2 regions of the Micromonospora sp. WMMD1082 genome follow, and region 1 is predicted to be linked to the other one. Evidence: riboswitches for the same ligand, from Rfam matches in the RefSeq annotation. Region 1 holds a riboswitch; the other holds the start of a gene.
What was found. Region 1 has a riboswitch for S-adenosylmethionine ahead of thrC (threonine synthase). Riboswitches for the same ligand answer to the same signal wherever they lie in the genome.
Positions count from the first base shown of each region.

Region 2: another riboswitch for S-adenosylmethionine. It lies ahead of O7615_RS26880 (ABC transporter substrate-binding protein); the one in region 1 lies ahead of thrC (threonine synthase).

Region 1 covers NZ_JARUBM010000002.1:2,148,768-2,154,854, forward strand. The annotation lists gene O7615_RS10150 (GNAT family N-acetyltransferase) at 1-14, shown strand, start outside; gene paaN (phenylacetic acid degradation protein PaaN) at 257-1,930, opposite strand; gene O7615_RS10160 (GNAT family N-acetyltransferase) at 1,983-3,002, opposite strand; gene thrC (threonine synthase) at 3,251-4,537, opposite strand; SAM riboswitch class I at 4,548-4,683, opposite strand; gene O7615_RS10170 (DoxX family protein) at 4,859-5,308, opposite strand; gene O7615_RS10175 (DUF4232 domain-containing protein) at 5,984-6,087, shown strand, end outside.
Region 2 covers NZ_JARUBM010000002.1:5,828,382-5,834,468, forward strand. The annotation lists gene O7615_RS26865 (anibiotic ABC transporter) at 1-599, shown strand, start outside; gene O7615_RS26870 (amino acid ABC transporter ATP-binding protein) at 803-1,534, opposite strand; gene O7615_RS26875 (amino acid ABC transporter permease) at 1,531-2,313, opposite strand; gene O7615_RS26880 (ABC transporter substrate-binding protein) at 2,349-3,203, opposite strand; SAM riboswitch class IV at 3,476-3,588, opposite strand; gene O7615_RS26885 (urease subunit gamma) at 3,894-4,196, shown strand; gene O7615_RS26890 (urease subunit beta) at 4,193-4,549, shown strand; gene O7615_RS26895 (urease subunit alpha) at 4,546-6,087, shown strand, end outside.

The DNA of each region.
Region 1 (6,087 bases):
GCCGCCCAGCCTGAGCAAGGCGGCCACGCCCGACCGCGCCCACGCCGCCAACACCCCGTCGACCGATAACCCACCCCAAGGCAGCACCAGGAAGATCAGAACCCCTTAGGCGGCGCCGAACTCACGGACGGCACGGCGACCCCGTCAGGGTTCCGGGGCAGCCCGACCCGCGCAGGGATCAAGCCTGACCGCCCGGAGCGGGTCGGGCTGCCCCGGAACCCCCCACCGCAACCACAGAACCCCGGAACCCAACCCCTCAGACGTGCCGCCGACTCTGCACAATCCGGAACCGGTTGGCGACATACGCGCCATCGGTCAACGCCGCGTTGGCCGCCGCGTTCGCCCCGCTGCCGTGGAAGTCGGAGAAGGCCGCCGACTGGTTCACGAAGACGCCGCCGGTGAGGTTGCCGGACAGGTGCACCCCGACCTCGATCGCGGCGGCCTCGGTGGCGTCCAGCACCGCCTCGTCGGTGGAGTAGACCGCCGCCGTCAGCGCGCCCTTCTCCGCGACCGTCGAGCGCAGGATCTCCAGGCTGTGCGCGGTGGAGTCGGTGGCGATGGCGAAGGAGATCGGCCCGAACCACTCCCGCGAGTAGGTCGCGGTGTCGCCGGCGTCCAGCTTGACGATCGTCGGCGTACGCACGACGGCGTCCGGGAACGACGGGTGCTCGACGGTACGCGACTCCAGCACCGGCTGGCCGACCTTGGTGACCTCGTCCAGCCGCTCCAGCACGCCGTCGTTGACGATCGCGCCGGTCAACTCGACGCCCCGGGCCGGGTCGGCGGTGAGCTTGCCGACCGCCCCGGCGATGCCGGCGGCCACCTCGTCGAAGCTCTTGTGCCCCTGGTCGGTGTCGATACCGTCGCGGGGGATGAGGATGTTCTGCGAGGTGGTGCACATCTGGCCGCTGTAGAGGGTCAGCGTGAAGCCCAGGTTGCGGCACATCCCGGCGAAGTCGTCGGTGGAGTCGACCAGCACCGTGTTGAGGCCGGCCTTCTCGGTGTAGACGGCCGCCTGCCGGGCGTTGGCCTCCAGCCAGTCGCCGTACTCGGTGGAGCCGGTGAAGTCGACGATCCGCACAGCCGGGTGCAGGGCGAGGGTCGAGGCCAGCTGCTCGCCGGGGGCCTCGGGGGCGAGCAGCACCAGGTTCGGGTCGAAGCCGGCCTCGGCGAGCACCTCGCGGGCGTAGCGCACGGTGACGGCCAGCGGGAGCACGGCGCGCGGGTGCGGCTTGACCACCACCGGGTTGCCGGTGACGAGCGAGGCGAACAGCCCGGGGTACGAGTTCCAGGTCGGGAACGTGTTGCAGCCGATGACCAGGGCAACCCCTCGGGGCACCACGTGGAACGTCTTGGTCATCCGCAGCGGGTCGCCCTTGCCGGCGGCCTTCTCCCAGCCGGCGGTGCCCGGGTGCCGGGTCATCTCGGCGTACGCGTAGGCGAGCGCCTCCAGGGCGCGGTCGAGCGCGTGCGCGCCCCCGGCCTGGAAGGCCATCACGAACGCCTGACCGCTGGTGAACTGCACCGCGTTGGCCAGCTCGAAGACATGCTTGTGCAGCCGGTCGAGGATCTCCAGGCAGACGCCGACCCGGGCCTGCGGTCCGGCGTCGCGCCAGGCGGGCAGGGCGGCGGACGCGGCGGCGACCAACTGGTCGGCGCCGGCGTGCGGGTAGCGGACGTCCAGCGCGACACCGAACGGGCTCGTCTCGGTGGCCACCCGGTCGCCGCCGCCTGGCTGGTCGAGCGGGAAGTCACCGCCCAGGTACGCCTCGAAGGCGGCCTTGCCGTCGGCGGCGGCGGTCTCGCCGTACACCCTGGGGCTGGGTGATTCCGGGTAGGCGGACCAGTATCCCCGCTCCGTGATCGCGGTCAGCGCGCGGTTGAGGGTCTCGACGTGCCTGTCGAAGAGGGGGTGCGGGGTCTCCGTCATGCCCGCCATCATGCAACAGAGGGCACCCCGATCAGTAGGGGCGTGTCACAACTCAGATGGTCAGCTGCCAGTTGCTCCAGCGGTCGATCACCCGGAAGCCGAGCTGCTCGTTGATGGCGATCATGTGATCGTTGCTGTCGGCGTTGAAGGTGTCGATCACCCTGATGGCGGGCTCGTGGGCGAGCAGATGGCGCAGGTTCTCGATCTTGGCAAGCAGGCCGAGCCGGTGCCCCCGATGCTCGGGGTCGACGATGGTGATCTGCTGGAAGGCGTGCCAGTCCGCGGCCGCACCGACGTCCAGCAGCGTCCAGGCGACCAGCCGGCCGGACGCCTCGTGGCGTACCCCGACGTGGTAGCGCCGCTTGCCGCGCGCCTCCAGCGCCCGTTCGGTGCCGCGCACCCGCTCCGCGTCGACCTGCTCCGGCTCCCAGGCCAGGTCGCCCATTGGCGCGTCGGCCAGCAGCCGCCCGTCGAGGTACGCCACGTCGGCGACGAACTCCTCCGGCGTGCTCCCGCGCCAGAACACCACCTCGTACCCGACCGCCCGATCCCGCGCCCCGGCCAGCAGCGCGTCCAGCTCCGTCTGGTCGAGGTCGGCGGTGTGCAGTCGCCGCCGCACGTCGACCAGGGCGTCGACCGCGCCGACGGTGGCGGCGAAGGCGGTGGCCGGCGACGGGCGGTCGGGTTCGCCGGGCAGGTGCGCCGCGCTCATCGCGCTCACCCGCTTGCGGCCCTGCCCGCGCAGCACGCCCAGCCCGTGTGCGAACAGCGCCCGGCCCACACCCCGGCGGCGGTACGCCGGATGCACGATCAGCTCGGCGGAGGCGTTCTCGGTGTTGTCCAGCTGCGGCAGGTCGAGCAGTAGGTAGCCGGCGGGTGCTCCGTCGATCCGGGCCAGCAGGGCGACCGACTCGGCGCCCGGCATCGGCTGGTGGAAGATCGCCATGAACCGCTGCCGGCAGAACGGCGGCTGGTCGGGCAGGTCGGCGGCCACGTAGTCCGCGCCGACCTGGTACGCCTGCTCGATGGCCGGCTGGTCGGCCGCCCCGAACGGGGTGATGGTGATGGTGATGCTCATGACGGCAGCGTGCGGGAGAGACAGACGAGCGGGCCAGCGATTTTCCGCTGGCCCGCTCGGACGTTGGTCGGGAGGGACGATCGCACAACGCCTCCGGCGCTGGGTCGTAAAGACTCAAAGTCTACGGCGAAACGCCCTCCCGCACGGAGCATCTTGCGCCGTCCGGTTCCGGCCGTCAAGTCCCTGGCGGCGTGTTTTGCTCACTCCCCGCGAAAAGCCGCTCACTCTGCCCGCCGTCGCGGTCAGCTCAGCAGGCCGGCGTCCCGGGCGGCCCGCAGCGACGGCTTGATCCGGTGGGTGGGCCCCACCTCGCCGGCGACCGCGTCGAGCGTCTTGAGCCCCTCGCCGGTGTTGAAGACCACCGTCTCGGCGGTCGGGTCGAGCTTGCCGGACTCGACCAGCTTGCGCAGCACCGCCACGGTCACCCCGCCGGCCGTCTCCGCGAAGACCCCGGTCGTACGCGCCAGCAGCCGCACCCCGGCGCGGATCTCGTCGTCGTCGGCGTACTCCATCCAGCCGCCGGTGCGACGCACCGCTTCCAGGGCGTACAGGCCGGCCGCCGGGTCGCCGATGTTGAGCGACTTCGCGATGCCGGTCGGCTTGACCGGGTTGATGGTGTCGCTGCCGGCGTGCAGGGCGGTGGCGATCGGGTTGCAGCCGGCCGACTGCGCACCGAAGACCTTCCAGCCGGCGGCCGGCGCCTCGACCAGGCCGACCTCGACCAGCTCGCTGAACGCCTTGTCAATCTTGGTGAGCAGCTCGCCGGAGGCCATCGGGATGACCACCTGGGCGGGAATCCGCCAGCCGAGCTGCTCGGCGACCTCGTAGCCGAGCGTCTTCGAGCCCTCCGCGTAGTACGGCCGGACGTTGACGTTGACGAACGCCGTGTCCTCGAACTCGTCGGTCTCCACCAGCTCACCGCAGAGCCGGTTCACGTCGTCGTACGAGCCGTCGATGGCGACCAGATCGCCGCCGTAGACGGCGGTGGTGACGACCTTGCCCTGCTCCAGGTCGCTCGGGATGAAGACCACCGACGGCACACCCACCCGGGCCGCGTGCGCGGCGACCGAGTTGGCCAGGTTTCCGGTGGAGGCGCAGGCGAATCGGGAGAAGCCCAGCGCCCGGGCCGCGGTCAGCGCCACCGACACCACCCGGTCCTTGAACGAGTGGGTGGGGTTGGCGCTGTCGTCCTTGACCCACAGCGGACCGGTGATGCCCAACTCGGCGGCGAGCCGGCCGGCGGTCACCAACGGGGTGCGGCCGGGATCCAGGGTGACCCGGCTCGCCGGGTCCTGGCCGGCGGGCAGCAGGGCCGCGTACCGCCAGAGGTTGTCCGGGCCGGCCTCGATCTGCTCGCGGGTGACCCGGGCGAGCGCGGCCGGGTCGTAGTCGACCTCCAGCGGACCGAAACACTCGTAACAGGCATGCTGCGCGGCGAGCGGGTAGCGGGCCGAACAGGCGCGACAGACCAGGGCGCGGGCGGGGCTGGTGGTGGTGTCGATGCCGGACGGGGCGAGCGTCGACGTCATGTCGAGGGTCCTCTCATCTTTCCCCGCATCGCACCCTGCGGCGGGGACGGAATTGGCACCTGCCCCGCCGGACGCTCAACGATGAGCGTGCGGGGTGGTTGCCGGGGCGTCGTCGGGCCGTATCCCTCAGCCCCTCTGGATGAGGTATGCAGTTGTGTCGCCGAGTCTAGGCAATCCGGCCGCGCCCGTCTCCCGTCGATCTCAGCCTGTGAGCGATTCCTCAGGTGTCACGCGCGACTCCGCCACGCGGCGATGCCACACAGACGACGCTGTCTGTGTGGCATCGAGTCCCTCGGATCGCTACGTCCAGGGGCGCTGCCGTCAGGCCGGCACCGACCGGGGTGCGGGCGCGTCGAGTGGCACCGCCTCCTCGCCGCGCCGCCGCAGCAGGGTGTCCAGCGCCCAGGTCCCCGGGCCGAGGACCGCGACCAGGAGAAACGACCAGCAGAACAGCACGGACAGCTCGCCGCGGTTGAGCAGCGGCAGCAGCGCCTCGGGCTGGTGGACCACGAAGTACGCGTAGGCCATCGAGCCCGATGCCAGCAGCGCGGCCGGCCGGGTGAAGAGACCGACGAGCACCAGGGCGCCGCACACCAGCTGGATCGCCGCGGCGTACCAGCCCGGCCACTGGCCGAGTGGCACGGCCTCGCCGGTGCCGCGGTTGCCGCCGAAGACGCCGAACAGCGACGACATGCCGTGGATGAGGAACAACAGCCCGATCACCATGCGGAACAGGGACAGGGCCGGCCCGCCTAACCGGTCAGTGAGCATTCCGATACCTCCTGTAAGTGGGGTGGTGGCATCAGAATGCGGAAACGCATCGATGTTTGTCGATGGTTTCTCTCTTCGTGGGAACGCTCCCATCCCATCGTACCGACTGGAACTTCCGAGGACGGGCCAGGTTCAGCCAGGCCGCCGACTTACACCCGCCATTGGGGCGACAAATGCGCCCGATGCCTCCGACAGTGTCCGAATAGTCGCGATCGGCGAACGCCCACAAATCTGGATCGCTTCCATTCTCGGCTAATAGAGCTATTCCAGATCTACATGGTCAGGATGGTGGCGAGTCAGCACGCGGCGAAGCGGCTCCGGATGGGTGTTCACCGGCCAGTCGACGTCACGGCCGGGGCGACCGCGTCACCATTCTGTGCGCGAATACCCGACCCTCGGCGGCACGTCGGCTTAGACCATTCGGTGGACGGCGCCCGCCCGCTGAAGCCCTCACAACCGTGTCACGGGCGTCGGTCGATTCGGCCGGCCCCGGCGCCGCCGATCGAACAAATCGGCGCAGTGACGTGATCTCACCAGGGGTTGACGGTAGGTATCGGTATTCGGAATGGGTTGGGATGGCGGGCGGCGCGGAGTCCAAGCGGCGGCTCACGGCGGCCGCGAGCCGGGAACAGGCCCGGGGCGGTCGCCGGGCCCCGGCGGTGCGACGATGACCCGATGCCAGCGACAACGGCCCGCAGCCGCACCACTGGTGGCCGACGGTCTGCCGCGGCACCGGTCCTGCTCGCCGCGACACTCGCCCTGCTCGGCGGCTGCGCGCC
Region 2 (6,087 bases), 3.7 Mb from region 1:
GCGGCGGGGACGAGTTGGTCGACGCGTACCTGGCCGCGATGCTCGGGATCTTCGCGCTGACCATCGGGGCGTACGTCGTGCAGGCCCTGCTGCGCACCCGGGCCGACGAATCCGACGGCATACTCGAACCGCTGCTCGCCACGGCGGTCAGCCGCACCCGGTGGCTCGGTACGCAGGTGGCCGGCGCCGTGCTCGGTGCGCTGGCGCTGATGCTGCTGGCCGGCGTGACCACGGGCCTCGGGTACGGCCTCTCCGTCGGTGACCCGATCGGCTGGACCGTCGACCTCGGCGGCGCGGCGTTGCTGTGGCTACCGGCCCTGCTGGTGGTCGCCGGGCTGGTGACCGCCCTGTTCGGGGCGCTGCCGCGCTGGTCGGTCGCGCTGAGCTGGGCGGCGCTGATCGCGTTCCTGCTGCTCGGGCAGTTGGGCGCGGTGCTCGACCTGCCACAGGCCGCGCTGAACCTCTCGCCCTACACCCACGTGCCCTCGGTCCCCGCCGCCGACCTGACGCTCCCACCCCTGGCGATCCTCACCGCCGTCGCCGCCCTCTTCCTAGCCGCCGGCCTGGCCACCTTCCGCCACCGCGACACCCCCACCTGATCCCATGATCGTCTGCGGTTGGGTGACTCGACACGCCGCCGCGCGAGTCACCCAACCGCAAACGATCAACGGGTTCCTGTAGCACACCGGGGACGGGGTTGGCGGGTTGTGCACAAGGGGGTTCGGTGTCCACAGGGGGCGCCGGAGGCGGGTGGCGGCAGGTGCGGATCCGGGTCGCCGGGCGGACGCGGGCGCGGCGGTGGTCAGAGGACCTGGGAGAGGAAACGGCGCAGGCGGGGGTGCTGGGCCGACTCGAAGAGCGCCGCTGGTTCGCCGGCCTCCAGCACCACGCCGGCGTCCATGAAGGCGACGGTGTCGGCCACCTCCCGGGCGAAGCCCATCTCGTGGGTCACCACCACCATCGTCATGCCCTGCGCGGCGAGGTCCGCCATCAGCGCCAGCACGCCCTTGACGAGTTCCGGGTCCAGCGCCGAGGTGGCCTCGTCGAAGAGCATCACCTGCGGCTGCATGGCCAGGGCGCGGGCGATGGCGACCCGCTGCTGCTGCCCGCCGGACAGGTGCGCCGGTCGGGCGTCGGCCTTCGCGGCCAGCCCCACCTGGTCCAGGTGGGCGCGGGCCACCGATACCGCCTCGTCCTCGCCGAGCCCCCGGATCCGGCGCAGGGCGAGCGTGATGTTGCGTAGCACGCTCATGTGCGGGAAGAGGTTGAACTGCTGGAAGACCATGCCGATGCGCTGCCGCAGCGCGTCGGGATCGTCGCGCAGGACGCTGCGCCCGTCCAGCAGCACGTCGCCACGGTCCGGTTCGAGGAGCCGGTTGACCGTACGCAGCAGGGTGGACTTGCCCGACCCGGACGGGCCGATCACGCAGGCCGTCGCGCCCCGGGCCACGTCCAGGTCCACCCCGCGCAGCACCTGGTGGCGTCCGAAGGCCAGGTGCACGTCGCGCAGGCTCAGGCTGACCGAGGCGCTCATCGCTGGTTTCCTCCCGCGGCGCCGGGCAGCGCCAGGTCCAGGTCGTCGGGATCGTCACCGGCCGGGCCGGTCGCCGGCCGGCCGTGCCGCAGCCGCCGGTCGATCCAGTTGACGACGTGCGTCAGCGGCACGGTCAGCGTCAGGTAGAACAGGCCGGCCAGCAGCAGCGCCGACTGGTTGCCGGTGTTGGCCGCGTAGTCCTGTCCGATCCGGAACAGTTCCCGCTGGCTGGCCAGCAGGCCCAGGAAGTAGACCAGGCTGGAGTCCTTGATCAGGGCGATCAGCTGGTTCACCCAGGCCGGCAGGATCCGCCGGATCCCCTGCGGGATGATCACCATCCGCATCGCCGCACCCCAGGAGAAGCCCAGCGCGCGGGCCGCCTCCAACTGGGTGGCCTCCACCGACTGGATGCCGGAGCGGAAGATCTCCCCGATGTACGCCGACGCGATCAGCGACAGCGCCAGGATCCCCAGCGGGTACGGATTGGGCCCCCACACCTGCATGCCCAGCGGGGCCAGGCCGACCCCGATGAGCAGGATCGTCGCCGCGGCCGGTAGGCCGCGGAACACGTCGGTGTAGACCCGGGCCGGCCACCGCAACCAGCGGGTACGCGAGATGCCCGCCACGGCCAGCACGATGCCCAGCGCGGAGCCGAGCAGGGCGGCGGTGACCGCGAGGATCAGCGTGTTCGGCAACCCGACGGTGAGCATCTCGGGTAGCGCCTCGCGCATGGACTCCCAGTCGAAGAACGTCTCCCACAGGGTGCGCAACGGATCCACGGTCAACCTCCGCCCTGCTCGCTCGTCGTCCTACCTCAGGAGGCGGCCGACGCCGCGGGCGCAGCCACCGCGCCACTGCCCGGGGTGAAGTCGGCCGGGATCGGCCGGCCCGGGTAGTACTGCTCCTGCAGGCGGGTCCAGGTGCCGTCCGCGATCACCTCGTCGAGGGCCTTGTTGAGCGCCTCGCGCAGCGCGTCGTTGCCCTTGGCGAAGGCGTACGCGGTCGGGGCCGGGCTGAGTTCCTTCGCGGCCACCTCGATCTTGCCGCCGCTGTCGGCGGCGGTCTTCTCGCCGATCTCCGCCGGGGCGATCCAGGCGTCCGCGGTGCCGGCCTTGAGCTGGTTGATGGCGCCGTTGTAGTCGGGCACCCGCACCGGGTCGAGACCCTTGTTGGTGGCGTAGTCGTCCTGGACGGTGCCCTGCACGACCACGACCCGCTTGCCGGGCAGCTCGTCGAAGCTGCTCAGCGACGAGCCGGCCGGCACGTCGAGGCCGAAGTAGCCGAAGTCGTACCCGTTGCCGAAGTCGACGGTCTTCTTCCGCGCCTCGGTGATGGTGATCGAGGAGCTGCCGATGTCGAACTTGCGGGTGTTGACCTGGGACAACAGGGCCGAGAAGTCGGTGCCGACGAACTCGACCTTGAGCCCGAGCTTCTCGGCGGCGGCGACCAGCAGGTCGTTGTCGAAGCCGGTGAACGTGCCGTCCTTGAGGTACACGTTCGGCGGCGCGTCGGTGAGCGTGCCGGCCCGCAGCACCCCCGGCTGGAGCAGGTTGTACGGGTTGTCGGCGGACTCGCCGGCGTCCGAGCCGCAGGCGGTGAGGGTGGCGGCGCCGAGGATGGCGGCGACGCCGACGGCGGCGGCCCGGGTCAGGGCGGGAAGGAAGCGCACAGGTGTCTCCTGATCGAGCGGCGGCGGGCACGGACGTGCCGCGCCGACGGTCCGCCGCAGGGCGGACCGCTGGGATGGTTCAGTGACAGGCAGAAGTCAGCCGAGCCGGACTGGATCGGTGACCGGGAGCGGCGCGGTCAGCTACACGCGGCGCTGCAGACCCGCATCATGTCGACGTGCCGGCGCCGGGTCAGTCCCGGGCAGGCCGCGACGGGAGCGGGGCGGCTGCGGTACGACATGGTTCTCCTCACGGTCGTGATGACCTGGGAACCAGGCCACGTTTGCACCGGAGATCGCTCCGGTGCCTGGTCCTCACCCGGGGCACCCCTACGCGGAGGAGGGTTGCCGGCCAGCGAGCCGGGGCTTGACGCTGGCGCTCATGACCTGCCGCCGAGGCTAGCAGCCGGTGACGGGGTGGCGTCCACCCGTTATGACGCCCCTCACGCCGGGCGCCGGGGTGGGTGTTGCCGACCCGGCGGGTGATCCTCTACCGTCTGCTCAGCGGTGGGCGGTGCGGTCCGCATCCGACCCGACACCGCCGGTGGTCCGCCACGCGGGCCGGGATGGTGGAGTCCCGGGCCCGTCGCGCGTGGCGGGTCGAGCCGGCGGGCGAACCCCGACCGGGCGGTCGGCGCGTCGAAGCGCCGTGCCAGCGGTGTACGGGGCGCGGACATCCACCGGGAGCACCCGTTGTATCTCACCCCCCACGAGCAGGACCGCCTGCTCGTCCACGTGGCGGCCGACGTCGCCCGGCGCCGCCGCGACCGTGGCCTGCGCCTCAACTACCCGGAAGCCGTCGCGGTGATCACCGCCTTCCTCCTCGAAGGGGCCCGCGACGGGGCGTCCGTGGTCGACCTGATGGCCGCCGGTCGCGGCGTGCTGACCCGGGACGACGTGCAGGACGGCATCCCCGAGCTGCTGAGGGAGGTGCAGGTGGAGGCGACGTTCCCGGACGGCACCAAGCTGGTGACGGTGCACCACCCGATCCCGTGATCCCCGGGGAGATCCTGCCGGCCGCCGGGCCGGTGGAGATCAACGCCGGTCGGCCGGTGACCACGCTGCTGGTGGTCAACACCGGCGACCGGCCGGTACAGGTCGGCTCGCACTACCACTTCGCCGAGGCCAACCCGGCGCTGGACTTCGACCGGGACGCCGCCTGGGGGCAGCGGCTCGGCGTACCGGCCGGCACGTCGGTGCGTTTCGAACCGGGGGTCAGCCGCCCGGTCGACCTGGTGCCGCTGGGCGGCGCGCGGATCGTGCCCGGGCTACGCGGTGAGTGCGGCGGGGAACTGGACGGCCGGCCGACGGCGGTGGCCGCCACCACGGCGGACGGAGGGCGGGCGTGAGCATCGTCGAACGGGACCGCTACGTCGCCCTCTACGGGCCGACCACCGGCGACCGGATCAGGCTGGCCGACACGAACCTGCTCATCAAGGTCGAGCGTGACCACTGTGCCGGCGGCGACGAGGCGGTCTTCGGTGGCGGCAAGGTGATCCGCGAGTCGATGGGCCAGTCCCGGGCCACCCGGGCCGAGGGCGCGCTGGACACCGTGATCACCGGCGCGGTCGTCCTCGACCACTGGGGTGTGGTCAAGGCCGACGTGGGGCTGCGCGACGGGCGGATCGTCGCGCTGGGCCGGGCCGGCAACCCGGACACCATGGACGGTGTCCACCCGGAACTGGTCATCGGCCCGGCGACCGAGGTGATCGCCGGCAACGGCCGGATCCTCACCGCCGGCGCGGTCGACACCCACGTGCACTTCATCTGCCCGCAGATCGTCACCGAGGCCCTGGCCAGCGGGGTCACCACCCTGGTCGGCGGCGGCACCGGGCCGGCCGAGGGCACCCGGGCCACGACCGTCACCCCGAACGCCTGGCACCTGGCCCGGATGCACGAGGCGCTGGACGCGTTCCCGGTCAACGTGCTGCTGCTCGGCAAGGGCAACACGGTCGCCACCGAGGCGCTGTGGGAGCAGTTGCGGGCCGGGGCCGGCGGGTTCAAGCTGCACGAGGACTGGGGCACCACCCCGGCGGCGATCGACGCCTGCCTGCGGGTGGCCGACGCCTCCGGCGTGCAGGTCTCCATCCACACCGACACCCTCAACGAGGCCGGCTTCGTCGCCGACACGCTGCGCGCGATCGGCGGCCGGGCGATCCACTCGTACCACACCGAGGGGGCCGGGGGCGGGCACGCGCCGGACATCATCACCGTCGCCGGGGAGCCGAACGTGTTGCCGTCGTCGACCAACCCGACCCGCCCGTACACCCGCAACACCCTCGCCGAGCACCTGGACATGTTGATGGTCTGCCACCATCTCAACCCGGCCGTGCCGGAGGACCTCGCCTTCGCGGAGAGCCGGATCCGGCCGTCCACCATGGCCGCCGAGGATCTGCTGCACGACCTGGGCGCCATCTCCATCATCGGCTCCGACTCGCAGGCGATGGGGCGGGTCGGGGAGATCGTGCTGCGGACCTGGCAGAGCGCGCACGTGATGAAGGCCCGGGTGGGCGCGCTGCCCGGCGACGGCGCCGCCGACAACCACCGGGCGCGGCGGTACGTGGCGAAGTACACCATCTGCGCCGCCATGGCCAACGGTCTCGACCACGAGATCGGGTCGGTGGAGCCGGGCAAGCTCGCCGACCTGGTGCTGTGGGAACCGGCCTTCTTCGGCGTACGCCCGCACCTGGTGATCAAGGGCGGCATGATCGCGTACGCGCAGCTGGGCGACGCCAACGCCTCCATCCCGACCCCGCAGCCGATGCTGCCCCGGCCGATGTTCGGCGCGTACGGCGTCGCGGCGGCCGCCACCAGCCTGGCGTTCGTCGCTCCCGCCGCCATCGACGCCGGGCTGCGGCTGGACGTACGGCGCCGGGTGGTGCCGGTG